3 regions of the Halomonas sp. C22 genome follow, and region 2 is predicted to be linked to each of the others. Evidence: predicted binding sites of a transcription regulator. Region 2 holds the regulator's gene; each other region holds the start of a gene.
What was found. Region 2 encodes FNR, which switches genes on or off when oxygen is low (the NO sensors DNR and NnrR bind a similar motif). Its sites were predicted from a motif close to TTGATNTANATCAA; they were not measured.
Positions count from the first base shown of each region.

Region 1: FEU76_RS10310 (HAD-IC family P-type ATPase) is a predicted target of FNR. The motif match lies at 1,143-1,156, and genes of this name have one in related genera.
Region 3: FEU76_RS12230 (cytochrome ubiquinol oxidase subunit I) is a predicted target of FNR. The motif match lies at 3,703-3,716, and genes of this name have one in related genera.

Region 1 covers NZ_VBVC01000004.1:207,070-217,362, forward strand. The annotation lists gene FEU76_RS10300 (inositol monophosphatase family protein) at 70-882, shown strand; tRNA gene FEU76_RS10305 (tRNA-Pro) at 1,005-1,081, shown strand; gene FEU76_RS10310 (HAD-IC family P-type ATPase) at 1,251-3,962, shown strand; gene FEU76_RS10315 (hypothetical protein) at 4,017-4,220, opposite strand; gene FEU76_RS10320 (sulfite exporter TauE/SafE family protein) at 4,325-5,053, opposite strand; gene ppnN (nucleotide 5'-monophosphate nucleosidase PpnN) at 5,087-6,469, opposite strand; gene FEU76_RS10330 (LysR family transcriptional regulator) at 6,685-7,584, shown strand; gene gcvP (aminomethyl-transferring glycine dehydrogenase) at 7,618-10,293, opposite strand, start outside.
Region 2 covers NZ_VBVC01000001.1:143,830-154,122, reverse strand. The annotation lists gene ccoS (cbb3-type cytochrome oxidase assembly protein CcoS) at 1-189, shown strand, start outside; gene FEU76_RS00740 (sulfite exporter TauE/SafE family protein) at 186-884, shown strand; gene hemN (oxygen-independent coproporphyrinogen III oxidase) at 995-2,419, shown strand; gene fnr (fumarate/nitrate reduction transcriptional regulator Fnr) at 2,480-3,232, shown strand; gene ttcA (tRNA 2-thiocytidine(32) synthetase TtcA) at 3,219-4,130, opposite strand; gene FEU76_RS00720 (DNA polymerase III subunit epsilon) at 4,246-4,860, opposite strand; gene FEU76_RS00715 (DUF294 nucleotidyltransferase-like domain-containing protein) at 4,887-6,722, opposite strand; gene FEU76_RS00710 (DUF4212 domain-containing protein) at 7,342-7,602, shown strand; gene FEU76_RS00705 (sodium:solute symporter family protein) at 7,609-9,405, shown strand; gene FEU76_RS00700 (hypothetical protein) at 9,503-10,030, shown strand; gene FEU76_RS00695 (NahK/ErcS family hybrid sensor histidine kinase/response regulator) at 10,121-10,293, shown strand, end outside.
Region 3 covers NZ_VBVC01000005.1:246,751-257,043, forward strand. The annotation lists gene pqiB (intermembrane transport protein PqiB) at 1-1,010, opposite strand, end outside; gene FEU76_RS12220 (paraquat-inducible protein A) at 1,003-2,346, opposite strand; gene FEU76_RS12225 (calcium/sodium antiporter) at 2,532-3,506, shown strand; gene FEU76_RS12230 (cytochrome ubiquinol oxidase subunit I) at 3,728-5,143, shown strand; gene cydB (cytochrome d ubiquinol oxidase subunit II) at 5,147-6,148, shown strand; gene cydD (thiol reductant ABC exporter subunit CydD) at 6,152-7,828, shown strand; gene cydC (thiol reductant ABC exporter subunit CydC) at 7,825-9,531, shown strand; gene FEU76_RS12250 (adenosine deaminase) at 9,563-10,293, shown strand, end outside.

The sequences.
Region 1 (10,293 bases), on a different contig from region 2:
TGCCATCGGCTAGCGCTTATGCTGATCTCTCTATTGACTCATCCATTGTTCGTTAGAAGAGGCAACCTGATGGCAGCGTATACCCTGGAAGCGCGCCTGGCGCTGGCAATTACCATCGCCGAAGAGGCGGGGCAGATGATCCGCGAGGCGCGCGAGCAGCAGAACTTCGCCCAACGGCTTAAAGACGGCATGGAGCTGGTCACCGATGTCGATGTCGCTGTCGACCAGCGAATCAGCCAGCGCTTGGAAGAGCACTTTCCCGGTGAGGCAAAATTAAGCGAAGAGCTGAGCCCCGAACAGGCGCTCTATCATCCCGCCGAGCAACTATGGGTCGTGGACCCTATCGATGGCACGGTGAACTTTGCCCAGGGCCAGCGCCATGTGGCGGTGTCGATTGGCTGGATCGAGCAGGGCGTGGGCAAGGTAGGCGTCGTTCACGCACCGTTTCTGAATGAAACCTTCAGCGCTGCCCAAGGGCTGGGGGCCTACTGCAACCAGCGGCCTATCCAGCCCAGCGGTGCCGAAACGCTGGCCAGCACGCTGGTCGGTACCGGGTTTCCCTACGACAAGCAGGCCCGCAAGGCTCTGCTGCCGCGTTTCGAAGCCGTATTGACCCACTGCCAGGACATCCGGCGCAACGGGGCGGCGGCGCTGGATATCTGCGACATCGCCTGTGGGCGCCTGGATGCCTATTACGAAACCGTATCCCCCTGGGATTTTGTGGCAGGTTGGGTGATCGCCCGGGAAGCCGGTGCACGCGTGGGGCATTTGGTCGAGGTGCCGGAAGGCATTCCTGCCGACCTTTTCCCAGAGCAGCTGTTGGTAACCGCCCCCGGCGTGTACGATGCCATGGCGACGCTGCTGACAAACGCGGATCGCTAGCCTGATGGGTGCTTTTCAACGCAACACGGCAAGCATTTGAAAAGAAAGCGCAAAAAGGGCTTTTCATTTGGCTGATAAAGCGCTAGTATACGCACCGTCCTGAAGCGAAAGCCAACGGGCATCGGAGTGTGGCGCAGCTTGGTAGCGCGTTGCAATGGGGTTGCAAAGGTCGCAGGTTCGAATCCTGTCACTCCGACCAATATCGAAAAGCCGCTGCATTTATTGCAGCGGCTTTTTTCGTTGGCTCATGTTGGTGTCTCTTGATATACGTCAAGGTTTGAACGGTGGAAATCATTCTGTGCAGCCGGGTACGGTATGCTCTTGGGCAGGTGGAAGGTCTACTCAAGCGCATCGATCAGGAGGCAGGGATGAGTCGCACAGGCAAGCAGGCTGCAACGCCCGAGGCATGGCATGGGCTGTCGGTAGACGAAGCATTGGCGCAACAGTCGGCGACCCGTGAAGGCTTGAGCTGTGAGGAAGCAGCGGCGCGTTTGGCTCAGTATGGAGAAAACCGCCTGGAGCAGGCCCAGGGGCGCCCCTGGTACAAGCGGTTGCTGGCGCAGTTTGCCAATATCCTGATGCTGATTCTGGTGGTCGCGGCGGTGGCCAGCTTTCTGCTGGGCCACATGGTCGATGCGGCCGCCATCGTGGGCGTGGTGTTGATTATTGCCTTGATCGGCTTTTTCCAGGAAGGCAAGGCCGAGCAGGCGCTGGACAGTATTCGCAACATGCTGTCTCCCCAGGCAAACGTGCTGCGCGATGGCCAGCGTACCACGGTGCCCGCCGAGGCGCTGGTGCCGGGGGATATCGTGCTGTTCGAGAGCGGGGATCGCGTACCTGCGGATGTTCGGTTGCTGGAAGTACGGCGCTTGAAAACCGATGAGGCTGCCCTGACCGGTGAGTCGGTGCCCGTCGATAAGCAGCCCGCGCCGCTGGCCCACGATACCGAGCTGGCCGAGCGTTCGAACATGGCGTTTGCCAGCACGCTGGTCGTGCAGGGGAACGCCCGTGGCTTGGTGGTGGCGACCGGAGGGCGCTCGGAAATTGGCAAAATTTCCGAGCTGCTGCGCAGTGTTGAGCAGATCAAGACGCCATTGTTACAGCAGTTGGATAGAGCTGGCCGAGTGCTGGCGGTGTTTATCCTGCTGGCCGCTGGGATCACGGCGCTGCTGGGTAACTGGCTGCATCAGCAGCCCTTGGGCGAGATGTTCATGGCGGCCGTGGGCCTGGCGGTAGCGGCCATTCCCGAAGGCCTGCCTGCGATTGTAACCATTGGCCTGGCGCTAGGCGTTCAGCGCATGGCCAAGCGGCGGGCCATCATCCGGCGGCTGCCCGCCGTGGAAACGCTGGGTTCGATTTCCACCATTTTCTCCGACAAGACCGGCACGCTGACCCGTAATGAGATGACTGCCCAGGCAATCTGGCTGCAGGATGCCCGTTTCACGCTCGAGGGTATCGGCTTTGCCCCGCATGGCAAGCTATACCGGGAAGGAGCTGCCGCCGAGGAGCAGTGCAATGGACTGGCCCATGAGCCTGCCTTGCAGCGCTGCCTGTTGGCCAGCGTGCTGTGCAACGATGCCGAGCTGCACCAGGAAGATGAACGCTATCGCATCTTTGGCGACCCTACTGAAGGGGCGCTGGTGGTGGCCGCCGAGAAAGCGGGGCTCGATCACCTTGCATTGCGCCAGCAGTACCCGCGTCTCGATGCGATTCCTTTTGAGTCAGAGCACAAGTACATGGCCACGCTGCATGACCTTAAGGGTGGGCGGCAGCTGCTGGTCAAGGGTGCGCCGGATCGCATTATCGAAATGAGCAGCCATGTGATCACCGATGAAGGCGAAGCCCCGCTGGTGGCCAGCGAGTGGGAGGCGCATATCGAAGCGCTGTCCTCGAAAGGCTTGCGGGTGCTGGCGATTGCCGAGAAGCCAATGGAAGAAGGCGCTGAGCTCGATCACCCTCATGTGCAGTCGGGGTTGCGCCTGCTGGGGTTGATAGGGCTGTTGGACCCGCCCCGTGAAGAGGCCATCGAGGCGGTGAAACGCTGCCAGCGCGCCGGTATTCGCCCGGTGATGATCACCGGAGACCATGCTGCCACTGCCTTGGCCATTGCGCGGCAGCTGGGATTTCAGCACACCGAGCGGGCCTTGACCGGGCGTGAAATGGAGGCCATGACCGATGAGCAGCTCGAAGCGATCATTCTGGAGGTGGATGTGTTTGCTCGGGCGTCGCCAGAGCACAAGCTGCGGCTGGTCAAGGCCATGCAGGCGCGTGGAGGCGTATGCGCCATGACGGGTGATGGGGTCAACGATGGCCCGGCGCTCAAACGGGCAGATGTGGGTGTCGCCATGGGCATTCAAGGAACGGAAGCGGCCAAGGATGCCTCGCAAATGGTGCTGGCCGACGACAACTTCGCCACCATCGTCCACGCCATCGAAGAGGGGCGTAAGGTTTACGACAACATTCGCAAGACGATTACCTTCATCCTGCCCACCAACGGTGCCCAGGGGCTGGCCATCATGCTGGCCGTGCTGGCGGGCACGAGCCTGCCGGTGACTCCGCTGCAGGCGCTCTGGGTGAACATGGTGGTGGCCATTACGCTGGGCCTGGCATTGGCGTTCGAATCTGGCGAGAAGGATCTGATGCAGCGCCCGCCCCGGGACCCCAAAGCGCCGCTGCTGGATCTCTTTTTGCTTTGGCGCGTGGTGTTCGTGTCGCTACTGCTGCTGCTGGGCGTATTCGGTATGTTCAATTGGATTCTGGGGCAGGGGGGTAGCGAAGCGCTGGCCCGCACGGGGGCGGTCAACATGCTGGTGGCGGGCAGTGCCGCTTACCTGATCAATAGCCGCTATTTGCTCAACAGCACGCTGACCTGGAAAGGCGTTTTTGGCAGTCGGCCGGTGTGGCTTGCCATCGGGTTGGTCCTGCTGCTGCAATTGGGGTTCACCTACTTACCCTTCTTGCAGTTCGTGCTGGTCAGCGAGGGGCTTTCTGCTCACCACTGGCTCGCCATTCTGATGGGAAGCATGGCCGTGTATGGCGTGGTCGAGGTGGAAAAAAGCATCTTGCGCCGGAGGAGGTGAGTGCCACCGCCTGCCATGGGCAGGCAGCGGCAACGTCAGAGCGTTAAGAGGTGTTCAGTCACTCTGGGCTTTATGGTCGGCAAGGGCCGCTGTCACGGCTTCTTGCCACTGTCCTTCGGTAATGCCCCAGTGGTCGGCCTGGTCCTTGTCAGGACTGCCCGCCGCCGCCGCGTTCAGTTCTTCCGGGGAATAGCTTTCAAAACAGTGTTTGGCAAAGGCTTTGGCCTTGCCATCGCTCAACTGGTTGATCATTTCCATGGGTCGCTCCTTTCCTTGGTGCTGAAGTCAGAGATAAAGAGTCAAGAAGTATACATGACATGAATGCCGAGTACGGTTCGGCAACGATCATGCACCAGTATAGACTAGGCCATCAATGCATCCACGACGATCTTGATGGCAATCGTGGCCAACAGGCACATGATGAGCCTGTCGAACCAGCGATGCGGCAGGCGTTTGCCCAGCCTGGCGCCCAGGGGCATGGCTGCCAGAATGACCAGCAGGGCAGCCAGACTGTACAACGAGCGCTCCCAGGTGAGAATCCCGGCGCTGAGCAGAGCCGGGATCTGTACCAGCGTGATCGCCACGAAGAACACCGAAATCGAGCCGATGAACACCGGGCGCTCCAGGCGCATCGCGTTCAGAAAGGTCACTGACGCCGGGGCGGACATGCCCGCCGCACCTTGCAGCACGCCTGCCACCAGCCCCACCGGCAACACGATGCGCTGCGCCAGCGGGAAGGGCAGCGTAAAGCTGCGGTTGGCCAGCTTGATGGCCAGGTAGAGCACGATGGCAGCCGCCACGCCCAGCGACAGCAGCGTGGGCGACAGCACCACCAGCCCCCAGGTGCCGATCACGATGCCCAGCCCACCGGAGAGGCCGAACCAGAGCAGAAAGCGATGCGGCAGCAGATGGTGGCGGTACTGCCAGACCTGCAGGGCATTGCTGAACAGGTTCGGGGCCACCAGCACGGCAATGGCCAGCTTGACGTCGTACAGCATGGTCAGCACGGGAATGACGATGACCGGTACGCCAGAGCCGATGGCACCCTTGATGATCCCCGCGGCCATCAGCGTCAGGAAAGCGACGATCATGCGGCGTTTCTCGGCTCTTTTGAGTACATGGGCTTATTTGAGCACATAGCAGGGCGTGTAGGGCTGTCCGTCCAGTTTCATGCGGCCCTGGGCCACGAAAGAGCCGAGCAGGTCGTCCAGGCGCTGCATCAGCTCGGGCTCTGCGGTCAGTTCGAAAGGCCCGTGAGCCTCGATGGCCCGAATGCCCGGCTCTTTCACGTTGCCTGCCACGATGCCCGAAAAAGCGCGGCGCAGGTTGGCTGCCAGCTCGTGGGTGGGCTGCTGGCGGTGCAGCGCCAGGCTGCGCATGGCTTCGTGGGTAGGCTCGAAGGGTGCCTGGAACTCGCGGGCAATGGTCAGGCGCCAGTTGTAGTAGAACGCATCCTGGTGCTGGCGGCGGAACTCGCTGACCTGGTGGATGCCATCGCGCATCTTGCGCGCCACGGCCGCCGGGTCCCCGGTGATAATGGTGTAGAAGCGGCGGATATCTTCACCCAGGGTGTAGACCAGAAACTCGTCGATCTTCTCGAAGTAGGCGGCGGAACTGGCGGGGCCGGTGAAGATCAGCGGGAAGGGGATGTCCTGGTTGCCGGGGTGCAATAGAATGCCCAGCAGGTAAAGGATCTCTTCGGCGGTACCCACGCCGCCAGGGAACACGATGATGCCATGGCCCAGGCGCACGAAAGCTTCCAGGCGCTTTTCGATGTCCGGCATCACCACCAGTTCATTGACGATCGGGTTGGGGGCTTCTGCAGCGATGATGCCAGGCTCGGAAATGCCCAGGTAGCGGCCTTCCTTGCGGCGCTGCTTGGCATGCGCGACGTTGGCACCTTTCATGGGGCCTTTCATGGCCCCCGGGCCGCAGCCGGTGCAAATGTCCAGGTCGCGGAGCCCCAGGTGATAGCCGACGTCCTTGGTATATTCGTACTCTTCACGGGAAATAGAGTGGCCGCCCCAGCACACTACCAGGCTCGGGTCGCGGCCCGGCTTCAGCGTGCCCGCCTTGCGCAGAATGTGGAACACGGCATTGGTGGTGCCTTCGCCAGTGCTGAGATCGAAGCGATTATGATGCTGGATCTCGTTATAGACGTAGACGATGTCACGGATGATCGACGACAGGTGCTCACGAATGCCGCGTATCATGCGTCCGTCAACGAAGGCTTCCGCTGGGGCGTTGGTGAGCTTCAGGCGTATGCCGCGATCCTGCTGCAGCACTTCGATGTCGAAATCCTTGTAGGCTTCGAGAAGGGCCAGGCTGTCATCGGTAGGGCTGCCGCAGTTGAGCACGGCGAGGGCACAGCGGCGCAACAAGTCATGCAACCCGCTTTTCGAGGTGCTCTTGAGGCGATTGACCTCGTGCTGAGACAGCACTTCCAGGCTGCCTTCGGGAGAAATGATGCTGGAAATGGTGGCGCGGGGTGCTGAAGGTTGCGTCATTGTATGGACTATCCCTGAGTATGGTCATGACCAATCGGCATACTAGCATGCTGCTCCCTCACGTTCAGCTGCCTTGCCCTGCTACGGGCATCCGTGCCCGAGGCGGTCGTTTTTTATGCTAGGCTAGAGGCTTGGCGCCGGTAGGCATCCATTCCAGGCGCCCTGATGATCCTCACTGTGACAGTGACCGTTAATGATGAAGTTGCCGGGAACCCATGTTCAACGCTCAATACTTTCGTACCTTTATCACGCTGGTGGAAACGGGCAGTTTCACGCGCACCGCGCGACGCCTGGAGATGACGCAGCCGGGCGTCAGCCAGCACGTCAGAAAGCTGGAAACCTATCTGGATAAAGCGCTGATCGAGCGTCACGGGCGCAGTTTTACGCTGACCGAGTCTGGTCGTCGCGCTTACGACTATGCGTTGAAGCTGTTCGCCGAGCATGAGCAGTTCAGGCATGGTCTGGACGATGATTCGCTGGACAGCGGCGAGTGCCGCATTGCCTCCCCAGGCAGCGTCGGACTGATGTTCTACCCCTACATCCTGGGGCAGCAGCAGATGCACCCCAGCCTGACCGTCAACTACAGCTTTGCTTTCAATCATGAAATCGTCAACGACCTGTTGGAAGGGCGTTACGATATCGGCATCGTCACCGAGCAGCTCAACCATACCGAGCTTGCCTGCACCGTCTGGCACAAGGAGCCTCTGTGCCTGGTGGTACCCGCCGACTTTGCGGGCAGTACCCTGGCCGAACTGATGGGGTTGGGCTTCATCAATTACTACGATGGCATCAATCACGCCAACGCGCTGCTACGGGCCAACTTCCCCGACGAGTTCCGCTCCATGACGCATTTTCGCCATCAGGGGTTTACCAACGAAGTCAGCATGGTGCTGGACGCCGTGGCCCGGGGGCTCGGCTTTACCGTTGTGTCACGGCTGGTATTGGAAACTTCTCCCTGGCAGCGCCAGGTGAAGCCGCTGCCACTGTCGCAGGTCATTCACGAAGTGCTCTATCTGCTGCGGCGCAAGGATTCCGTGTTGCCCAAGCGTTACGAGAAGCTGCTCAAGGGCTTCCATGATCAGCGGCTACAAGAAACGACGCCTCTGGAACCCTGAACAGGGCCCCAGAGGCGTGTGAGGGGGGCTTGCCTAGCGGCGGTATTCGTCAATGCTGGGGCACGAGCACACCAGTTGGCGATCACCAAAGACGTTATCCACTCGGTTGACCGACGGCCAGTACTTGGCGGCGGCGACGGCTTCGCTGGGGAAAGCCCCTAGCTGGCGGTCATAGGGGCGCTGCCAGTCGCTGTCCATGACGTCGGCCTGGGTATGCGGTGCATTGACCAGCGGGTTGTTGTCCAGCGGCCACTCTCCATTCTCGACGCGCGCGATCTCTTCACGAATGGCAATCATCGCGTCGCAGAAACGGTCGATCTCGTAGAGTGATTCGGACTCGGTAGGCTCGATCATCAGCGTGCCGGGTACCGGGAACGACATGGTCGGCGCATGGAAGCCATAGTCCATCAGTCGCTTGGCGATATCTTCTTCACTGATACCCGAGGCGCTCTTGAGCGGGCGGATGTCGATGATGCACTCGTGGGCCACATAGCCGTTCTGGCCGCGATAGAGAATCGGGTAGGACGGCGCCAGCCGTTTGGCGATGTAGTTGGCGTTGAGAATGGCGATCTCCGTTGCCTCGCGCAGCCCCCGCGCGCCCATCATTTTGATGTACGCCCAGGAGATGGGCAGGATCGAGGCGCTGCCAAAGGCGGCAGCAGACACTGCGCCACCGGGCTGTACGCCATCGATGGGCGTGACCACGTGGTTGGAAACGTAAGGAGCCAGATGCGCCTTGACGCCAATGGGGCCCATGCCCGGACCGCCACCCCCGTGAGGAATGCAGAAGGTCTTGTGCAGGTTGAGGTGCGATACATCCCCGCCGAAGTCGCCTGGGCGTGTCAGCCCCACCTGGGCGTTCATGTTGGCACCGTCCACGTAGACCTGGCCACCGTGCTGGTGAATCACCTCACACACCTGACGAACGTGGGACTCGAACACGCCGTGGGTAGACGGGTAGGTGATCATTACCGCCGAGAGCCGCTCGCTGTACTGCTCGGCCTTCTGGGTCAGGTCGGCCAGGTCGATGTTGCCGTTGGCGTCGCACTCGACCACCACCACCTCCATGCTCAGCATGGCGGCAGATGCCGGGTTGGTGCCGTGGGCAGAGCTGGGAATCAGGCACACATCCCGGTGGGCTTCGCCTTGGGCGGCCTGGTAGCGGCGAATGGCCAGCAAGCCGGCATATTCGCCCTGAGCGCCAGAGTTGGGCTGCATGGAGATATGATCATAGCCGGTCACTTCCACCAGGAAAGCGGCCAGCTCGTCGATCATCTGATGATAGCCCGCCACCTGGTCGCGAGGCGCGAAGGGGTGCAGATGCGCGAAGGCAGGCCAAGAGACCGGAATCATCTCGCTGGTGGCGTTGAGCTTCATGGTGCATGAGCCCAGCGGAATCATGGCATGAGCCAGGGAGAGGTCTTTGTTCTCCAGGCGTTTCAGGTAGCGCAGCATTTCGGTTTCGCTGCGGTAGCGCGTGAACGTCGGATGGCTCAGGAAGTCGCTTTCCCGCTGGTACTCTGCCGGAATGCCTGTCAGCTTGCCTTCCACCACTTGCTCGTCGAGGGCGGCGACGGAAAGACCGTGCTCATCGCCGAGCAGGACATCGAACAGGGTCGCGACGTCATGGGCCGTCGTGGTTTCGTCGAGGCTGATGCCGACATCGCCATTGGCGAAGTAGTGCAGGTTGATGTCATGGGTCATGGCGCGGCCATGGATCTTGCCAGCATCGATCTGCGCAAGGCGCAGCGTATCGAACCAGCTATCGTTGGCCAGCTGCACGCCCGCCTGTTGCAGGCCGGTGGCCAGCAGGGTGGTCAGGCGGTGAACGCGGCCAGCAATTTTGCGCAGCCCCTCGGCACCGTGATAAGTGGCATAGAAACCGGCAATGTTGGCCAGCAGCGCCTGGGCGGTACAGATGTTGGAAGTGGCCTTCTCGCGACGAATGTGCTGTTCGCGGGTCTGCATGGCCATGCGCAGCGCGGTCTTGCCACGGCTGTCTTTTGAAACGCCGATGATGCGGCCCGGAATGGAACGCTTGAGCTTGTCGGAGGTGGCAAAAAACGCTGCATGTGGGCCACCGAAGCCCATGGGTACGCCAAAGCGCTGCGAGCTGCCCACGACGATGTCGGCACCAAAGATACCGGGCTCTTTCAGCAGTACCAGGCTCAGCAGATCCGTGGCGACACAGGTCATGACGCCCTTTTCCTGGGCCTTGGCGAGCAGCGGGGCGAGGTCAGTGATGTTGCCGCTGGCGGACGGGTACTGAACCAGCGCGCCGAACACCTCCTCGTCTGCCAGTTGCTCCGCCGGTGCAATCTTCAGTTCGAAGCCAAAGAATTCCGCGCGGGTCTTGATGACGTCCAGGGTTTGCGGGAAGACGTCTTCGGCCACGAAAAAGGTGTTGGACTTGCTCTTCTTGTTGCCGCGTTTGCACAGCGCCATGGCCTCGGCGGCGGCGGTGGCCTCATCCAGCAGGGAAGCGTTGGCAAGTTCCATGCCGGTGAGATCCATGACCACCTGCTGAAAATTCAGCAGACCTTCCAGGCGCCCCTGAGAAATTTCGGGCTGGTAAGGCGTGTAGGCGGTGTACCAGCCTGGGTTTTCCAGCACGTTGCGCTGAATCACGGCGGGCATATGAGTGTTGTAATAACCCTGGCCAATGTAGCTTTTGGCCACGCGGTTCTGGCGTGCCAGCTGGCTCAGGTA
Region 2 (10,293 bases):
TCGCTGATCCTGCTCGGCCTCGCGGTCTGGGCCTTCTTCTGGGCGGTGAAGCACGACCAGTTCGAAGACCTGGAAGGCCCTGCCCACCGCATCCTGTTCGATGACGACGACAACGACCTGCCCCCCGAACAGCGCGCCGAGCGAAAAAACAGGGCCAAACCGCCTCGCGACCAAGAGCCCCCGCCATGAACCCGACCGGGCTGGACCTGCCGCCGCTGCTGGCGGCCTGGGTATTTGGCCTCATGGGCGGGGCACACTGCATCGGCATGTGCGGTGGCATCATGAGCGCCCTCACCTTCGCCGTGCCGCCCAGCATGCGTCACCCTGCTCGCCTGGGCGGGCTGCTGATGAGCTACAACCTGGGGCGTATTCTCAGCTACATGGTGGCCGGTGCGCTGGTGGCCGCGCTGGGCACGCTGGTCTCGCTCTCCCCGGCCGCCCGAGTGGGCTTGCAGGTGGTGGCGGCGGTCATGCTGATTCTGATGGCGCTGTACATCGCCAACTGGTGGAAAGGCCTGCTCCGAGTCGAGGCCGCCGGGCGCTACCTGTGGCGCTATCTCGAACCTCTGGGCCGACGGTTGATGCCCGTCGTGCACCTGCCCCAGGCGTTTGCCCTGGGCGCCATCTGGGGCTGGCTACCCTGTGGGCTGGTGTACTCCATGCTAGCCTGGAGCCTGGCCACGGCCGACCCGCTGCAAGGCGCTTTGCTGATGGGCGCCTTCGGACTGGGCACGCTGCCCGCGCTGCTGGCCACCGGCCTGGCGGCTCGCCAGATGGGCCACCTCATTCGCCACCCCGCCACGCGCACCGTGGCTGCCTTGACCATCATCGGCTTTGCCCTGTGGCAACTTTGGTCGCTGCTGCCGACGGCGCATCACTCATAGCTTGATATAGCTCAACGCTTTGCCCGCTTCGATGCCTTAGCATGCAGGCATATGCCGGCCGGTGGCCCACCACCTGGCTACTTTGCCCTGTTACCACGGAGCGTCTCTTCATGCCCCTTGCCTCTGCTGCCACCGCAACTCCTCACCTCGCAGCGGCCGAGACCCCTGCCTGGGACGAGGCCCTGCTGCGCCGTTACGATACCAGCGGCCCACGCTATACGTCCTACCCCACAGCACTCTCCTTTGACGCAGGCATCGGTGCCGACGACGTCACTGAAGCCCTGGCGCGCAGCAATGCCAGCCAACGGCCGCTCTCCCTGTACGTGCACGTGCCCTTTTGCCGCAAGATCTGCTTTTACTGCGCCTGCAACAAGATCGCCACCAAGAACACCCAGCTGGCCGAACCCTACCTATCGCGCCTCGATCGTGAAATGGTGCTGACCTCGCGCCATCTGGATACTCGGCGGCCCGTGCAGCAGCTGCACTGGGGCGGTGGCACACCGACATTCCTGACCCTGGCGCAAATGAGCGACCTGGTAGACAGGTTGGACGCGAGGTTTGGGCTCTCCAACGCTCCTGACCGCGATTACGCCATCGAGATCGACCCCCGTGAAGCAGATGTCTTTACCCTGCGCCACCTGCAGTCGCTGGGTTTCAATCGCCTCAGTCTAGGCGTCCAGGACCTGAACCCTAGGGTACAGGCGGCCATCAACCGCGTGCAGCCCAAGGTCATGACCGAAACCCTGATGGACGAAGCACATCGGCTGGGCTTTCGCTCCCTCAATCTGGATCTGATTTACGGGCTACCGTTTCAGACCGAGCAGAGCTTTGCCGACACGCTTGGCCAGGTCATCGACCTCAACCCGGCCCGCTTGTCGGTGTTCAATTACGCCCACATGCCCAGCCGCTTTGCCCCCCAGCGGCGCATCAGCGAGACAGACCTGCCCAGCGCCGACGAGAAGTTGGCGATCCTGCGCACCACCATCGAGATGCTCACTCAGGCAGGCTACGTGCATATCGGCATGGACCACTTTGCCCGCCCGGACGACAGCCTCGCCCAGGCACAGCGCCAGGGCACTCTGCAGCGTAACTTCCAGGGCTACTCCAGCCACGCCCAGTGCGACCTGATTGGCCTGGGCGTTTCGGCCATTTCCCGTATCGATGATCTGTATGCCCAGAACCCCACCCAGCTGGCCGCGTATGAAGCGGCATTGGATGAAGGTCGGCTGGCAACCGTCAAAGGAGTACGTTTAAATAAGGACGACCTAATACGGAGAGACGTCATCGAGCGCCTGATGTGCGATATGGAAATTGACCTGGCCAGCGTTGGCCAACGTTGGCACATCGATCCTCCCGTCTACTTCGCCAGCGCGCTGGAGCGCCTGCAGCCCGCCGAGCGGGATGGCCTGCTGCAGCGCGAAGGGAACCGCCTGCGGGCAACACCGACCGGGCGGCTGCTGATTCGCCACCTGGCCATGGCGTTCGATGCGCGCCTGCAAAGCCAGTCATCGCAACGCTACTCGAAGATCGTATAAACGGCACCTTGAGACATCCATCCCCTGACCCTATGATGGCTAATGAAAAGGGAGAACAACATGCCATATCCTGCCAGCCAACGGCGTTCACTGCTGCAAGGGGCGCGCTGCCAGACCTGCAGCCTCAGCTCGCTGTGCCTACCGCTCGCCCTGGAGCTGGAGGATATGAGCCAGTTCGACGCCATCATCCGCCGCCGCGCACCGCTCAAGAAGGGCGAACCGCTGTTTCGCCAGGGCGATGCGTTCACCAGCGTCTATGCGGTACGTTCCGGCAGCCTGAAACAGGTGACCAGCGAAGGCAACGGCAACGATCAGTTGACCAACTTCTATCTGCCCAGCGAGCTGGTGGGGTTGGATGGTATCGATGAAGAGCAGTATCCCGGCAGCGTGATCGCCCTGGAAACCACCGCAGTGTGCGAGATTCCTTTCGACCGCCTGGACACCCTATCGGAAGAGCTGCCGGAGCTGCGCGGCCAGCTTTACCGCAGCATGAGCAAGGAGCTGCGTGATGATCGGCGCATGATGCGCCTGCTATCGCGCAAAACCGCCGACCAGCGGCTGGCCAGCTTCCTGATTACCCTCTCTGATCGCTTCCGGCGACGCGGCTACTCGCCCTACAGCTTCCGGCTCTCCATGTCTCGCGCCGACATGGGGAACTACCTGGGGCTGGCCGTCGAAACCGTCAGCCGTATCCTGAGCCGCTTTCAGCAGCAGAACGTGGTGGCCGTCTCGGGCCGAGAGGTCAATATTCTCGACCTGCAGCGGCTCATCACCCTGGCCGAAGAGGAGGAGCAGGCAATCAGCTCACGTTGAACGCCTGAATCCGCCCTTCCATCAGCGCCGCCTGTTTGGCTTCCAGCCCGACGAAGTCGAACAGCGCCCGGTCGGCCAATTGGGAAGGCGCCACATTGGTGACGGCCTTGAACATGCTCTCCAGCCGCCCCGGGTGCTTCTTGTCCCATTCGGCCAGCATGTCCTTGACGATCTGACGCTGCATGTTGGGCTGCGACCCGCACAGGTTGCAGGGAATGATCGGAAACTCCATCAGCCGTGAGAATTCGGCAATGTCCGCTTCCTTGCAGTAGGCCAGGGGGCGGATCACGATGTTCTTGCCGTCGTCGGACAGCAGCTTGGGCGGCATGGCCTTCAAGGTCCCGCCAAAGAACATGTTGAGAAACAGCGTCTCGAGGATATCTTCCCGGTGGTGGCCCAGGGCAATCTTGTTGGCGCCGATCTCCTCGGCAAACCCGTAAAGTGACCCGCGACGCAGCCGCGAGCAGAGCGCGCAGGTGGTCTTGCCTTCCGGGGTTTTCTCCTTCACCACCGAATAGGTATCCCGCTCCAGAATGTGGTACTCCACACCCAGCTTATCAAGGTAACGGGGCAACACGTGCTCGGGAAAGCCCGGCTGTTTCTGGTCGAGATTGACTGCCACCAGGGAAAAATTGACCGGCGCATTGCGCTGCAGATTGCGCAGGATTTCCAGCATGGTGTAGCTGTCCTTGCCACCCGACAGGCATACCATGACCCGATCACCCTCATCGATCATGTTGTAATCGATGATGGCGTTGCCCACTTCACGACGAAGACGCTTCTGCAACTTGTTGAATTCGCGCTTCTGTTTGGCATCCTGAAGTTCAGGCTGCTGTTCAGACGCCGCATTGGTGGCACGCGTCGCCGAGGAGGGGTCGAAAAAGTCAGGTGATAACATGGTCGTTGTACTGCCGATGGGTGAAGGAGCAGCGGCTATTCTACAAGACTCGCAGGCGCGACCCAATACAAACCCATCGTCGGCCTCTGGCCACACCGAGCGGCAGCGCGTCGGCTCACACCGTGAAAAGGCGCTCACTCTGCAGGCGCTGATAGAGCAGCGCCGCCGCCGTGGCCTCGCTTTGCACCGAGGGCCAGGCCAGCGGCAAAGACCAGCATGACAGCGCTTCGTTGATGCTCGGGCCGACCTCTGCCTGGGGATGCAAGCGGCGTAGCTGACGAGCGTGCAGCCTAGCCAGATCGACTTGGGCATTGGGTAGCCCAAACCCCAGCGTGGCTTTGAACATCCGACCAAGCGGCGCCAGCAAGGTATCCAGCTGCCACCCCACCACTGGCCGATTGCCGATGAACTCCGCCAACGCTTCGACCCGGTCTCCCGAGTCAACTGACGAAGCAGGTGCGTCGTCTCGCTCCTGACGATAAGGCATGTATTCGCCTTTCATGGTCAGCGTGTCGCTCCAGGCATGGCTGGTCAACACCCGGCGCGGCGTCAATACGACAGCGGCCATGCGCAGCTCGCCCGGGCGAGCCTGGCTTTCACGGCACGCCAGCGCCACCGCTTCTTCGCCCATATAGGGCTGAAACAGCCAGCCATGCGGCGTATCCGCGAACCGCCGTCGATCGCTTTCACGCTGCACCAACGTTCTCAGTGAGCCGCTCAAGAGACCCACGTGCCTATCCAATAGCCGCATTCCACTCACGAATACTCCAGATGATAACGATGGGACAGCCGCTGCTTGAAGTCCTTGACGATGTGCAGCGCCTCGCGCAGCAGGTCGCGCTCCAGCGACGATAGTTCCTGAACCACGACTCGGTTGGTGCGCTTGCCGGTATCGGCATCGCGGGCGCCCGCGCTTTTCAGCTCCTGCAACTGCTGCTTAAGACGCAATTCGGTAAACAGCGCCAGCGCCTCACCCAGGTCGTCGGCAAAGCGGCGGTCCAGGCGGCCGTCGGCGGCCAGCGCATCGAGCCGATCCAGCGTAGAGGTCGCCTTGATGCGCCGCTCCAGCGCCATGGTGCGCACCCCATGAACAATCGGAAAAATGCCGCCTTTCTTGATATCGATGCCGTGCTGGGGCTTTTTCAGCGAGCCAAACAGCGTCAACGGCGTCGAGAAACGCAGCGCTGCGCGGGCGAAATAGGAGAGCAGCAGCTCATCATGGGAACAGCGCGCAAACAGCGCCTCACGCACACGGTCCAGCAGCGCGGGGTTGCCCGCGACGCCGTGAGCATCCAGCAAAATGGCCAGCTTCATCAGGCTGTCGCCATCCCGGGCCGACACCCACCTGGCGATGTTCGACTCCCACGTCGACACCGTGCCCACCCACTCAGGGTTACACACCATGATGTTGCCAGGGCACGGCGGGTAGCCCAGCTGCACCAGCGTCTCTGACAGGGTGTTCATGCACTCGGCCACGTCCGGCCACTGGCAGTCGTCGGCCAGAATCAACCCGTTGTCCTGGTCGGTCTTGAGAATCTGCTCGCCACGGCCCTCGCTGCCCATGACCATCAGGCAGCTTTGCGGGTGATACTGCTCGGGTACGGTCAAGGCCCACGCCTTGCTCATGATGCGGCCATTCAACGCGGCCAGCAGGTCCATGGCAAAACGCAGCTTGACGCCCTGGGCCATGAGCGCCTTGACCAGCTCGGGCGTGCGCTGACTGGCCGATGCCAGGGTAGGCAAGCTATCGGCTTGCTCCACTTGCAAGCTGACCACATAGCTACGGCTGGAGAAGAACCCCAGTACGTCCGTCAGCTCTACGACCCCTTGCACCCTGCCCTCCTCCATCACCACGACGCGTGATACTTGATGGCGGGTCATGGTGATCAAGGCTTCGAACAGATATTGCCCGGGGGCCACAGTGACGAGTGCAAGGTTGGCCAACGCAGCCACCGGGGTGTCCAATGAAGTGCTATCGAGGACCAGACCGTTGAGCAAATCCGTTTTGGTGACCATGCCTGGGCCGCGTTCGGTGGCCACCAGCAGGCTGTCGGCATGACTTTCATTCAACTGTCGGACGGCCTGTTGAATGGACGCCTGGGCATCCATCATCAGCGGTTGACGCATGCACTCGCTGACGCGGGCCAGCATGAACCCCGCCATGGTGACTCCCCCATCGGCACGCTTCTCGGTCAACAGGCGCGCCTTGTGAGACAGCGACTGCTTGAAAAACTGCTCGAACGCCGGGTAGTGTCGGCACAGCTGGCTGAACAGCGCCTTGGGCATGACATAACACAGACATTCGTCTTCAGCCTGAAAACGGTAGCGGCTCTTGCCATTCAAAATGCTGATCGCGCCGAACAGGTCGCCCGCCGTATAGTGACCGATACGGGCGCTGGCGGCAGGCAGCGTCGGATCCAGCTCGGCCACTTCGCCCTTGTGGATCAAGAACACCGAAACGCCCGGCTGGCCCATTTCCAGAATGATTTCGTCACGCTCGAAAAACGCCAGGTCCATGCCCCGACGCACGTGATCTCGGCCATCCTCGTCCAGCAGGGTAAATGGCAGTTGAGACAGCTCTACTTCTACCATGTAGCAACCTCGATCAAGCGCCTTGTATCGCGCCACGCAATGGCTTTTGTGATTATTGTTGACCTGTCACTCTCTTTGACCTGCTTTGCAACCTGCTACTTTACGCTATAAAGCTAACGTCTTAACGACCTTGGTTTAGCGACTAAAGTCGCGCTTTTCCATTTCTTCTTTAAAGCTCTTTGGTCACTTTTACCAAGGTAGCAAACATTGGTTTAGCCAGAGCTATAGACCATTGTCCCATCGTCATGCCTCACCCTGCGAAAAAGATCGCTTATTCTCTAAAAAACAGCAAGATATAAAAAAAAATCCAGACCAGACAAAGCCGCCCACGGGGCGTGATACCAAAGTCTGGGATTTATTTTTTGCATTTATTGCCCAGTATTATTAGCGAGTCATACAGGGTTAAAGCACACCACCCTAGCCATGTACCCAGAGCCGCTGACAACAACTCGAGAACACCTCAACGCTGACGGCTTAACAACAATAAGGTGACGTGCCTGGTAACGCCATTCAATGAGTCCACCACCGTCGGTATCTCTTGTCTGCGTTGCCCTGATGGATCACACGCTATCTTGAGTTCACTTTCCAACCCTAAAAATCACAACTGGAGAGCAACACAATGGCAGACGACAAGACCAATGCTGCTGAGTACTGGAAGGCCAACGTACGCCTGATCTTCGGGTGCATGTTCGTCTGGGCCTTCGTCTCTTACGGATGCGCCATCCTGTTCCGCCCCCTGCTGGCCAGCATTTCCGTTGGCGGAACGGACCTGGGTTTCTGGTTCGCTCAGCAAGGCTCCATTCTCACCTTTATCGGCCTGATCTTCTTCTATGCCTGGAGAATGAATCAGCTCGACAAGAAATTTGGCCTGGGGGAGTAAGCAAGCATGAGCCAATTTGCCATTAACCTTTTGTTCGTAGGCGCGTCGTTCGCGCTCTATATCGGCATTGCGATATGGGCACGGGCCGGGTCTACCAAAGACTTCTACGTGGCGGGGGGCGGCGTTCACCCCATTACCAACGGTATGGCCACGGCTGCCGACTGGATGTCTGCCGCGTCGTTCATCTCCATGGCGGGCCTGATTGCCTCGGGCGGCTACGCCAACTCCACCTTCCTGATGGGCTGGACAGGCGGCTTCGTTATTCTGGCGATGCTGCTGGCACCTTACCTGCGCAAGTTCGGCAAGTTTACCGTGCCGGACTTCATCGGTGAGCGCTTCTACAGCCGTACCGCCCGCGTGGTGGCGGTGGCGTGTCTGATCATCGCATCGGTGACCTACGTCATCGGCCAGATGACCGGCGCTGGTGTGGCATTCTCTCGCTTCCTCGAAGTGCCCAGCACCTGGGGTATCTGGATCGCCGCTGCCATCGTGTTCATGTACGCCGTATTTGGTGGCATGAAAGGCATTACCTACACCCAGGTGGCCCAGTACATCGTACTGATCGTGGCCTACACCATTCCTGCGGTGTTCATCGCCATGCAGCTGACCGGCAATCCGATCCCGATGTTCGGCATGTTCAGCACCCACACCGAGTCGGGCGTTCCGTTGCTGCAAAAGCTGGATGACGTCGTCAACGCGCTGGGCTTCCGCGACTACACCGCAGATGTGGACAACAAGCTGAACATGGTGCTGTTCACCCTGTCGCTGATGATCGGTACGGCGGGCCTGCCCCACGTCATCATTCGCTTCTTCACGGTACCCAAGGTGGCTGACGCTCGCTGGTCTGCCGGCTGGGCGCTGGTGTTCATCGCTCTGCTTTACCTCACCGCTCCTGCGGTGGCCTCCATGGCGCGCTTGAACCTGATGACCACCGTCTATCCCGAAATGACCGGGCAGGTAGAAGACTACGAGATGGCAGCGTCTGAACCCCTGCTCTACGAAGATCGTCCGGCCTGGTTCAGAACCTGGGAAGATACCGGCCTCATCACCTTCAATGACCTGAACAACGATGGCCGTATCCAGTTCTACAACGACGCCGACACAACATTCGCAGCCACCGCCGAATCGCGCGGCTGGGAAGGCAACGAGCTGAACGTCAACAATGACATTCTGGTACTGGCCAACCCGGAGATTGCCAACCTGCCCGGCTGGGTGGTCGGCCTGATCGCCGCGGGGGGTATCGCTGCCGCCCTGTCCACAGCTGCGGGCTTGCTGCTGGCGATCTCCTCGGCCATCAGTCATGACTTGATCAAGAACACCATCAACCCCAACATTTCCGAGAAAAACGAGATGCTGGCGGCACGGATCTCGATGGGGGGTGCCATTCTGCTGGCTACCTATCTGGGCTTGAACCCACCCGGGTTTGCGGCACAGACAGTCGCCCTGGCCTTCGGTATCGCGGCAGCCTCGCTGTTCCCTGTGCTGATGATGGGTATCTTCTCCACCCGCATGAACAGCGCTGGCGCGATCTGCGGCATGCTGGCGGGCCTGGTGGCCACCCTGCTTTACATCTTCACCTACCTGGGCTGGTTCTTCATCCCCGGTACCAACATGCTGCCGAATACGCCTGACAACTGGTTCCTCGGCATTTCCCCGCTCTCCTTCGGTGCCGTCGGCGCGCTGATCAATTTTGCGGTCGCCTTCGCAGTCTCCAGCGTCACGGCAGCGCCGCCCAAGGAGATTCAGGAGCTTGTCGAGAGCGTGCGTTACCCGAAAGGGGCTGGTGCCGCTGTCGATCACTAAGCCATAATCGTTCCTGGCTAGCCAACGGGCTAGCCCTGGAACCCATCACGCATCGGGCTTCCCATGGGAAGCCCGAGCTGTTTTAGGAAGCATCGTTATGATCTGGCACTTGATTGCCGCTGTCTTCGCCGCCCTGGCGGCGGCGGGTATTGCCCTGATACTGCGCCACCTGTCAGGACGCCGTCTGCCCAAATGGATCGTGCCGGTCTTTGCCGGACTCGGCATGCTGAGCTACCAGATTCACGTGGAGTACTCCTGGTTCGATCACAAGCAGCAGCAGTTGCCCGCCTCGGCGGTGGTCGTGGACAGCAGTACCGGCACCGAAGTATGGCGCCCCTGGACCTTCGTGTTTCCCATGACCACGCGCTTCAGCGTGCTCGACCGCGATAGCCTGCAGAGCACCCAGCACGAGGGCGCCCTGCTTGCCGAGTTCATGCTCTACCACTTCGAGCGCCACCATACGGACCTGGTGATTCCCCAGGCCTACCTATTGAACTGCAGCAGCCGTGAGCTGGTGCCGGTGGATATCGACACCCGTTCGCCGGACATCACCGGCATCCGCACGTTGCGCACCTCCTCCACGCTGCTCGAACAAGCCTGCGCCGAGCCTCCTCATTCATCTTGAGCACTGGCGCTGCAGGGCAATTCCCCTAGAATGGAGCCTCACCGAACGCACCGCCGCATGGGGCGCAGATAACAAGACAGGGAGAGAAGCATGTTTCACGGCGGGCTGCTGGTAGCCGTATCACTACTCTATATTGCCGTGCTGTTCGGCATTGCCTGGTACGGCGACCGCCGAGCGCGCACCCATGGCGCCAGCCGCCGCCGCCCCATCATCTACAGCCTGGCGCTGGCGATCTACTGTACGTCCTGGACGTTTTACGGCGC
Region 3 (10,293 bases), on a different contig from region 2:
GGCTGAGGCGCGGTAAAATTCCAGGGTACCGCTGCCACGGTACCGATGCGCACGCCGCGAAACTCTACTGGCGCTCCGCGGGAAAGACCACGCACCGTGTCGTCGACCAGCAGCACGTATTCCAGGTAGCGGTTGAAGGTACCTTCGCGGGCGTCGTCTTCATCGGCGTAAAGATTGAAGCGCGCGTTATGCTCAACGGGTCGTCCCATGGGCAGATCTTCGGGCACGCCAAAGGTCACACCGCCGCCCAGCAATGCTTCGAGCGATTCGACATTGACCCGAAAGCCATTGGCATCCAGGCGAAAATCAACGCCGCTGGCCGTCCAGAATCGGGTGCTGTCGGTCACCAATTGGGAATAAGGTTCTTCGATGAAAACCTGGTGATACATGGTGCGCGAATCGGCATCGAAGCGGGTGTCTTCGACGCGACCAACGGTATAGCCCTGATAGGAAACCGGGTCGCCGACGCGCAGGGAGTTGCCCAGTTGGCTGACCAGGCTGATTTGAAGTCCGGCCTGTCCTGCCGTGGCCACCGGCGGCACGTCGCTGACGGAGAACTCCCTTCTCGGTTCGTCCGATTGGCCGGGCTCCAATTGAAGGTAGGCTCCGGATAGCACGGTGCCCAGGCCGCTGATGCCTTCGCGGCCAATGCGCGGCTTGACGACCCAGAATCGGCTGTCCTCTCTGAGCATGGCTTCGGCTTCGGGCTGGATTCGGGCGGTCATCACAGCTTGTGAGAGGTCGTCCGACAGGCGCACGCTTTGTACGCGACCAATCTCGACGTTGCGGCTGCGTATCAAGGTGCTGCCTGCCTCGATGCCTTCGGCGTTGCTCATGGTCAACGTGATCAAGGTGCCACGGCTGGTGTAGTTGTCATACACCAGCCACAGGCCAATGATGACGGCCACGAGCGGTACGATCCAGATGGGCGACAGCCGTTTCTGCCGAGAGGCTTTGGCTCGGTGGAGTTCGTTGTCAGTATCGGTGTTGGGGGTTACATCATTAGCCATCAATAGCGTCCTTGGTGGCCGTCGTGCGGCGGGCAGGGCATGGAGCCGGGGAGTCCCAGATCAAGCGAGAGTCGAACGTCATGGCGGCCAGCATGGTCAGCACGACCACGGCGCCAAAAGCGAGTGCTGCGGGGCCGGGGGTGATCGACATCAGCGAACCGGCACGGATCAGGGCAACGAGAATCGCTACCACGAATACATCCACCATGGACCAGCGGCCAATGAACTCGGTGATGCGATATAGCCGCGTGCGGCTGTTGGCGTTGAGCTCGTCGCTGCGATTGATCATCAGGCATAACCATACCAGCGCGACCAATTTGCCGACAGGCACGATGACACTGGCAATGAAAATCACCGCAGCCACGGGCCATGACCCCATTTGCAGAAGCTGCACAACACCGCCAATGATGGTCGAGGGTGCCGTATGGCCAAGGCTGGTAGTGGTCATGATGGGGTAGACATTGGCAGGAATATACATGATCGCCGCAGCAAAGAGCAGCGCCCAGGTGCGCTGCAAGCTGTACGGAAGCCGTGTGTGCAATTTTTCGTGGCAGCGAACGCACCGTCCATGGCCCTTATCCAGGCGGTTGACCAGCCCGCAGGTGGGGCAGCCCGTCACGTTCTGGCTCGCCGCCGTGGCACCCGTCAGGGTGCCTTCCGGTGCCAGTGGCTCGCCCTCCAATGAAAACCACATCCAGTCCGCGTCGATGGACTGTGTGGTCATCAGTAGCAGGATCGCGAACACACAGAAGGCCCAAAAGGAGATGCCCAGCTCGATCTGTGCCATGCCGGCCACTTTGATCAGGCTGACCAGCGCGCCGATGATGAATACATCGGCCATCATCCAGGGGGTCAGGTGGGCCAGCGAGCGAGCGATATCACGACTCAATGGCAGCGGGCGGGCGCGCAGTAGCCCGAACTGTAGCCAGATGACCCCCGTCAGGTAGACCGCAGGCAGTACCACGATGGTCATGATCACTGCGATGGCCACGACAGGCTGATGAAAATTGATCAGCGCCGTGGCCGTCTGGGTCAGCTCGATGCGGTTGCCGATACCGCCTACGCTGAAGCTGACGAAAGGAAACGAAACGGCCAGGATGAGTGCCACCAGTGAGGCAATGGCCAGTGCCATGCTACGTTGCGCGGGGTAGCGGTGGCGCTTGACCAGCACATGGGAGCATCGTGGGCAGGAGGCCTTCTCACCCGAGCCCAAAGGGGGCAGGGCCGAGACCCAGTCGCACTCATGGCAGGCGCGCAGCCGTCTGCGCTGGACGCGTGCCTCGGGGGGCGTGCAGTCCACGGCGGGGGTATGCATGGAAAGGGTGGGTCGTTTCATGAAAGAGACATCAGGTAATAGCAAACTCTCGATAGTTGGCGCATTTTAAATCAATATAGAGCCGAGACGTGAGTGTCAAATCAGGGACACCTCGCTTCTCTTGAACTCGGTGCTTGACCCCGCCTCCCGGTTCGACAAGGATGCAGCCGCGATAGTGCCTAATACGATGACATTAAGGAACCGAAATGTTGCTTGCCTTTGTAGCAGTGGTGGTAGGGCTCGTCCTGCTGATCTGGAGTGCTGAAAAATTTATCGATGGCGCTGCTGCTACCTCGCGGTGGTTGGGGTTGTCGCCACTGCTGATCGGTATGCTGGTGATCGGATTCGGAACGTCGGCCCCTGAAATGATGGTCTCCGTACTGGCGGCCATGCAGGGTAATCCCGGGCTGGCGGTAGGCAATGCTTACGGATCCAATATTGCCAACATAGGGCTGGTGCTGGGTTTTGTGGCGCTTATAGCGCCGCTGGCGGTGCACTCCAGCGTTATTCGCAAGGAGATGCCGCTATTGGTGGCGGTCATGCTGCTGACCGGTTACATGCTGATGGATGGCTGGATTTCTCGCGGTGAGGCAGTGTTGCTGCTGGCCGCGCTGGGGATATTCATTACGGTCAGTATCATCCAGTCACGGCGTCATCAGGCGGATGCACTGACCGATGAAGTGACGGAGAGCCTGGACAGCAAGCCGCTGTCACGTGGTATGGCATTGATGTGGACGCTGGTGGGGTTAGTGCTGTTGGTAGCCAGCTCGCGTCTGTTGGTGTGGGGCGCGGTAGAAATTGCCGTAGGATTTGGTGTCAGCGATCTCATCATCGGTTTGACGGTGGTGGCCGTCGGTACGTCGCTACCCGAGCTTGCCTCGTCCATCAGTGCCTTGAGGCGCAAAGAGCACGATATGGTGCTGGGCAACGTGGTGGGCTCCAATCTGTTCAATAGTTTGGCCGTGGTAGGGTTGGCGGGGGTCATCACGCCTATCGAAGCGGGTCGTGAGGTGCTGGTGCGTGACTGGAGCGTGATGACCTTCATGACGCTGATGATGGTGCTGTTTGCATTCTCCTGGCGTGGCCGTCCGCGGCGGATCAATCGTCTGGAGGGTGGCGTGCTGTTTTCCCTGTTTGTCGCCTACACCGGCTACATGGTCAGTCTGGTGGTGATGACATGACTTTTTTTAATTGAAAAAGAGCAGTTTGCCTGAATGGCATGCGTCAATGCGACACAGCTTTTTGGGCAAACTTGCGCTGTATAACGGGTGTCGAAGCGTTAAAATGCAACACAGCTAAAGAATAAGCTTAGTGCTTATAACTAAAATGCAGTGCCATTAAGGCTCAACTAAGCTTGTGTAACCCATTGATGGGATATTGATCCAGGTCTTAGGAGCGTGTGATGGAACTCGACCCCCTTGTACTATCGCGAATGCAGTTCGCCTTCGTTGTATCGTTTCATGCGATCTTTCCGGTCTTCACCATCGGACTGGCGTCTTATATAGCGCTGCTTCATGGGCTGTTCTTCAAGACCAACAACCCCGCTTGGGACCGCTTGGCACTGTTCTGGACCAAGGTGTTTGCCGTGGTTTTCGGAATGGGCGTAGTCTCCGGGATCGTCATGTCTTTCCAGTTTGGCACCAACTGGAGCAACTTCTCCCAGGCAGCGTCCAACTTCCTCGGGCCGGTGCTCAGCTACGAGGTCGTTACTGCTTTCTTCCTTGAAGCGGCATTCCTCGGTGTCCTGCTCTTTGGCCGAGGCAAGGTGCCACAAGGGGTGCACCTGTTTGCTGCCATCATGGTGGCGATCGGTACGTTCATTTCGTCGTTCTGGATTCTTTCTGCCAACAGCTGGATGCATACGCCGGCAGGGGTAGAGCTCATCGACTATCGGTTCCACGTGGTTTCCTGGACCGAAGCGATATTCAATCCCTCCTTTCCTTACCGCTTCGCACACATGGCCATGGCATCTTTCTTGACCGGTGGCTTCGTGGTGGCCGGTGTGAGTGCTTGGTTCCTGCTGCGTGGTCGCGACCCGGAAGCCAACCGTCGAGCGCTTTCCATGTGCCTTTGGTTGCTGCTGTTTCTGGCGCCAGCCCAGGCGGTCGTGGGGGACTTCCATGGTTTGAATACCCTGGAGCACCAGCCGGCCAAAGTGGCGGCCATGGAAGGGCATTGGGAAACCTCTGGCAACGTTCCGTTGCTGCTGTTCGCCATCCCGGACCAGGAAGCGCAAACCAATCGCTTTGAAATCGGCATTCCCAATCTTGCCAGCCTCATCCTGACCCACTCTACGGATGGGGTTATTCAGGGGCTGAATGAATTTGCTCCTGAAGAGCAGCCACCGGTCTGGATCGTCTTCTGGGCGTTCCGCGTGATGGTGGGGATCGGTCTGTTGATGATTGCCACCGCCTTGGCAGGGCTGTTGCTGCGTCGCAAAGGCAAATTCCATCAGCATACCGGGTTCCTCAAGACGCTGGTGTACATGATCCCCATGCCGTTCGTCGCCGTGCTGGCTGGTTGGATCGTGACCGAGTCAGGACGTGCCCCATGGCTGGTATACGGCATGATGACCCATGCGGAAGGCGTTACGCCTTCGCTGACCGGCCCCATGGCGCTGTTTACGCTGGTGGGCTACGTGCTGGTGTACGCGGTGGTGTTCTATGCCGGTATCTACTATCTGACCCGCGTGGTGCGTAACGGCATGCTGCCCAAGGAAGAGCGTGAAACGGCAGGCGACAATTTCAGACGCCCCATGCGTCCACTGTCGGCCACGGAAACTCCCTTTGATGACGATGTCGACCCGGTGAGGAACTGAGACATGGAAATGTTTGATCTGACGATAATCTGGGCAGGCATCATCGGGTTCGGGTTGATGATGTACGTGCTGATGGACGGTTTCGATCTGGGGCTTGGGATTCTGTATCCCTTCGCCCCGGACGAAGACGCCCGGGATGTGATGATGAACTCCGTGGCGCCGGTCTGGGACGGCAACGAGACGTGGCTGGTGCTGGCGGGTGCCGGTTTGCTCGGGGCTTTCCCGCTGGTCTATTCGGTCTTCCTGCCGGCACTCTATATTGGCGTGTTCTTGATGCTGGCGGGGCTTATTTTCCGGGGTGTGGCCTTCGAGTTCCGCTTCAAGTCCCGGCGCAATCGTCGCTGGTGGAACCGCGCCTTCTGCTGGGGCTCCGGCGTGGCCGCTTTTGCTCAAGGGGCGGTGGTCGGTGCATACATCCAGGGGTTTCATGTCGAAAACTTTGCCTTTGCAGGTGGCGCTTTCGATTGGCTGACGCCTTTCTCGGTACTGACCGGCTTCGGCCTGATGGCAGGTTATGCGTTGCTGGGAGCCACCTGGTTGATCCTCAAATCCGAGGGGCATATTCAGGAGTGGGCTTACAAGGTGACGCCGCTGCTGTTGGCGCTGGTACTGGGCGTCTTCGGTATCATCAGCATCTGGACACCGTTCGTGAATCCGGTGGTCTGGGAGCGCTGGTTCGGTCATTTGCAGCTGATCTGGATATTCCCGGCACTGGCGCTGCTGTCGGCCTTCATGGTGTATCGCTCCGTGAAACGTCGTGACGAGGGCATTCCCTTCGTGGCCACCATCGGCATCTACGTGTTCACTTACCTGGGGCTGATCGTCAGCAAGTGGCCCATCATCGTGCCCCCCAACTACACGCTGTGGGATGCCGCCTCCGCCCCTGAATCTCAGCTGTTCCTGCTGATCGGTGTGCTGTTCGTCATTCCGATCATCCTGACCTACACCGCCTGGACCTACTGGGTCTTCCGCGGCAAGGTGCGCGTCGGCGAAGGGTACCACTGATTCATGGCCCCTCCTGCGGCCCAGTCGAATTCGTTGACGCCGCGCCGTTGGCTGAGCACGCTGGCTCGTCGTGAGCGTGCTCGGCTGGCGCTGGCGGCGTGCTTCGGCGTGCTGTCCGGCGCTCAGACGATCTTGCTGGTGGTCGGGTTGGCGTGGTCGATCGAGCAACTGGTCGTTCATGGCCGCTCACCTGTCACGCTGGTGCCCGTGCTGCTCGGCCTGGTGGTCGCCGTGGCGTTGCGCTCACTGTTTCTTGCCCTGCAAGAGTTGTTCAGTGCAACTGCCAGCTTGCGCATCCGTCAGTACGCTCGTGAGCAGGTCTTGAACAAGGTCGCCGCGCTAGGCCCGGTCTGGATGACGCGGCAGCAGAGCGGAGCCCTGGCGACCCAGTCGGTCGAGCACATCGAAGCCCTCGATGGCTATTTCGCACGCTTCCTCCCGCAAATGCGCATCGTGCTTTTGCTGCCACTGCTGATTGCCGTCGTGGTGGGCTGGCTCGACTATCTGGTGGCCATCTTCTTGCTGCTCTCTGCGCCATTGATTCCGCTGTTCATGGCCTTGGTAGGCATGGGGGCAGAGCGTCTCAACAAGGAGCAGTTTGCTTCCGTTGCCAGGCTCTCGGCGCATTTCGTCGACCGCGTACGCGGCATGACGACGCTGCAGCTATTTGGTCATACGCGTGCTGCCCAGCAGGACGTCTGGTATGCCACCGACCAGTATCGCCGCCTGAGCATGCGCACTCTCAGGCTGGCATTTCTTTCGTCAGCGGTATTGGAATTTTTTGCCTCGGTGGCTATCGCCGTCGTCGCCATGTACGTGGGGTTTGGTCTGTTGGGCTATATCGATTACGGTCCTTCCCCCTCGCTGACCCTGTTCAGTGGTCTGGCGGTGTTGCTACTGGCTCCGGAGTTCTTCCAGCCCTTGCGCACCCTCTCGCAGCATTATCATGACCGTGCTGCGGCGCTGGGGGCGGCAGAGAGTATCGTGACCATCCTCAATGAGCCTGACGTGGTGCCGACCCGGTTTGACGCCCCCGTCGAACCCGATGCATCGATTGAATTGGTGGATGTCGAGGTGGGCTATGGTCGGCACTCGACGGTCTTGACGGGCGTCTCGGCCACGATACGTCAGGCAGATGTGGTGGTCATTACCGGAGAGTCAGGCAGTGGCAAATCTTCCTTGCTGGCGCTGATGGCCGGTTTTATGGCGCCTCTGCGTGGTGCTTGCAGAGTCCGCCAGGGCGAACAAGTGGCGTGGCTGGATCAATCACCCTGCATCATTCAAGGCTCGTTGGCCGATAACCTGCGCCTGGCGGCGCCTGAGGCGACACCGGCTGCCATGCAGGAGGCTCTGGAAAGCGCAGGCCTGGGTGAGCTGTTGGCTGCCTTGCCCCATGGCCTGGAGACGGTGGTAGGGGAGCGCGGGGTCGGCTTGTCGGGAGGTCAGGCGCAGCGCTTGACCCTGGCTCGAGTATTTCTCAGCCAGGCACCGCTGGTGTTATTGGATGAGCCCACGGCCAGCCTTGATTCGGCGACGGAAAAGAGCGTGATCGACGCACTGCTGGCCTGGTCGGCGGAAGGGCGAACGTTGGTCATGGCAACACATCACCCTGCGGTGATGGCCGTTGCCACTCGCCACTGGGTGTGTCGAGACGGCCAGCTTCACGAGGTGGCGCCATGAAATTTCTGCACAATGACCTGAGCCCATGGCTGGCACTCATGTTAAGGCGCAGGCAGCGCTTCCTCGTGGGTGCGCTGCTGGTATGGGTAACGTTGCTGGCTGGCCTTGCGCTGCTGGGTTTGTCCGGCTGGTTCATTGCGGCGTGTGCCCTGGCGGGCATTGCGCTGGCGGCTGGGTTGCCGTCATCACTGGATATTTATGTGCCCGGCGGCGGCATTCGTTTTTTTGCCTTGCTGCGCACCGTCGCTCGATACACCGAGCGGCTCTACAACCACAATACCGTGCTGACGCTGCTGGCGGATTTACGCTATCGCGTCTTCGGTGACTTGACGCGCCTGGATGACGCATCGCTGCGGCGTCGGCGAGTCGGTGAGTGGTTGAGTCGCCTGACGGCGGATATCGATGCCCTGGATAGCCTGTATCTGCGCCTACTGGTGCCGCCAGTAGTGGCCTTGTTGAGTGTCTGGATCGTCGCAGGTTTCATCGCTATCTGGTTACCGCTGGTGGGAGCCGTCGTGGCCTGTGTATTGACGCTGCTGTGGCTGGTCATCACCCTGGGCTTTGCCAGGCTGGGTTTCACCAACAGCCATCGGCAAGTGGATGATCAGGAGGAGCTTCGGCGGCTGGTGTTGGATCAGGTACAGGCGTCCGCTGAGCTGATGAGCTACCGAACCAGTGACTGGTACCGCAGGAAAATACGAGCGCACGAACAGCAAGCGCTGGATAACCAGCGTCAGTTGGCCGCGAAGGCCGCGCTGGGAAATGCGCTACTGATGGCGGTAACGGGGCTGTTGATCATCGGTGTGCTCTGGCTGGGTAGTCTGGCACTGGCCGAGCAGCGCGTGGTGGGCCCCATCATGGTCATGGCCGTGATTGCCGTGTTTGGTATCAACGAAGTGTTGGCCAGCCTGCCTGCTGCTTTTGTGCGGTTTGGCGCCAGCCACGGGGCGGCCCAGCGGCTGAATGCTCTGCAGGCGACACAAGGGCAAACGCGTGTGGGCTCGCTTCCGGATGACGATGGTGGCCATGCCCTGCAACTGCGTGAGGTCATGTTCCGTTATCCGGATGCGGCGGGCTGGGCGATATGCCAGGTTTCCCTGACCCTGCCCGCCGGTCAACGCGGTGCCATCATGGGTATTTCGGGTTCGGGCAAATCGACGCTGGCCAATTTGATCATGGGCCGCATCTCTCCCACTGAAGGGGACGTGTGGGTGGCGGAGCATGCACCCTCTGTCATTACCCTCGAAAGTAGCGCAGCACATATGGGGTACCTCCCCCAGCAAATAGACCTGTTCGATGGATCGCTGGCCGATAACCTGCGGATCGCCAAGCCTGACGCGACAGACGAAGAGCTTTGGCAGGTGCTTGCCCAGGTCGCTCTCTCGGACTGGGCGAAACGCCAGCCTCGTCAGTTGGCGACTCAGGTGGGAGAAAGAGGGCAGCAGCTTTCAGGCGGGCAGGCGCGCAGAGTGGCGTTGGCGAGGTTGTTCTTACGCTCGCCCTCGGTGGTATTGCTGGATGAGCCCTTCGCGGGAGTGGATGCGGCAACCGCCCGGCACGTGGCGGCCTCGCTGGACGCCTGGTTGGTAGGCCGTACGGCGATTTTCTTTGTTCATCAAGTGGATGATGCGGCCCTGGTGCCGGGTTTGGCTCATCAATGGTGGCTTGATGGTGGTAAGTTAATTCACGATACTTCACTTTGATATTCACCGAATCGGCAAGTAGGCGGCGACCATGAACGACTTTTTACGACACCTTCCCAAGGCTGAGCTTCACTTGCATATCGAAGGTTCTCTCGAGCCGGAATTGATGTTCCAACTGGCGGAGCGTAACGGCATCGAACTCCCCTATGCCACGGTCGAAGAGGCCAAGGCAGCTTACGATTTCAAAGACCTGCAAGGGTTTCTGAATCTTTATTACCAGGGCATGAACGTCTTGCGCAGCGAACAGGACTTCTATGACCTGGCCATGGATTATTTCAAGCGTGCCCGCTCGGAAGGCGTGCTGCATATCGATATGCACTTCGATCCCCAGGCTCACCTGCAGCGTGGAGTGCCTCTGGAGGTGGTCATGGCGGGACTGCTCAGGGCCAAGCAGGAGGCCGAGAGTCAGCTGGATCTTTCAGTAGGCATGATCATGGCCTTCCTGAGAGATCGGCCAGCCGACGAGGCACTTCACGTTCTCGAGCAGGCGGCACCCTACTGGAAAATGCTGGATGCCATTGGCTTGGACAGCGCCGAGCGTGACAACCCGCCCGAGAAGTTTCAGGCCCTGTTTGCGCGCGCCAAAGAGCTTGGGCTGGTGCGTGTGGCCCATGCGGGCGAAGAGGGGCCTGCCGCTTACATTACGCAAGCCCTGGACCTGTTGGACGTTCAGCGCATCGACCACGGCGTGCGCTGTCTCGAAAGCGAAGACGTCGTGCAGCGCCTCAAGGAGTCTCAAACGGTACTGACCGTGTGCCCGCT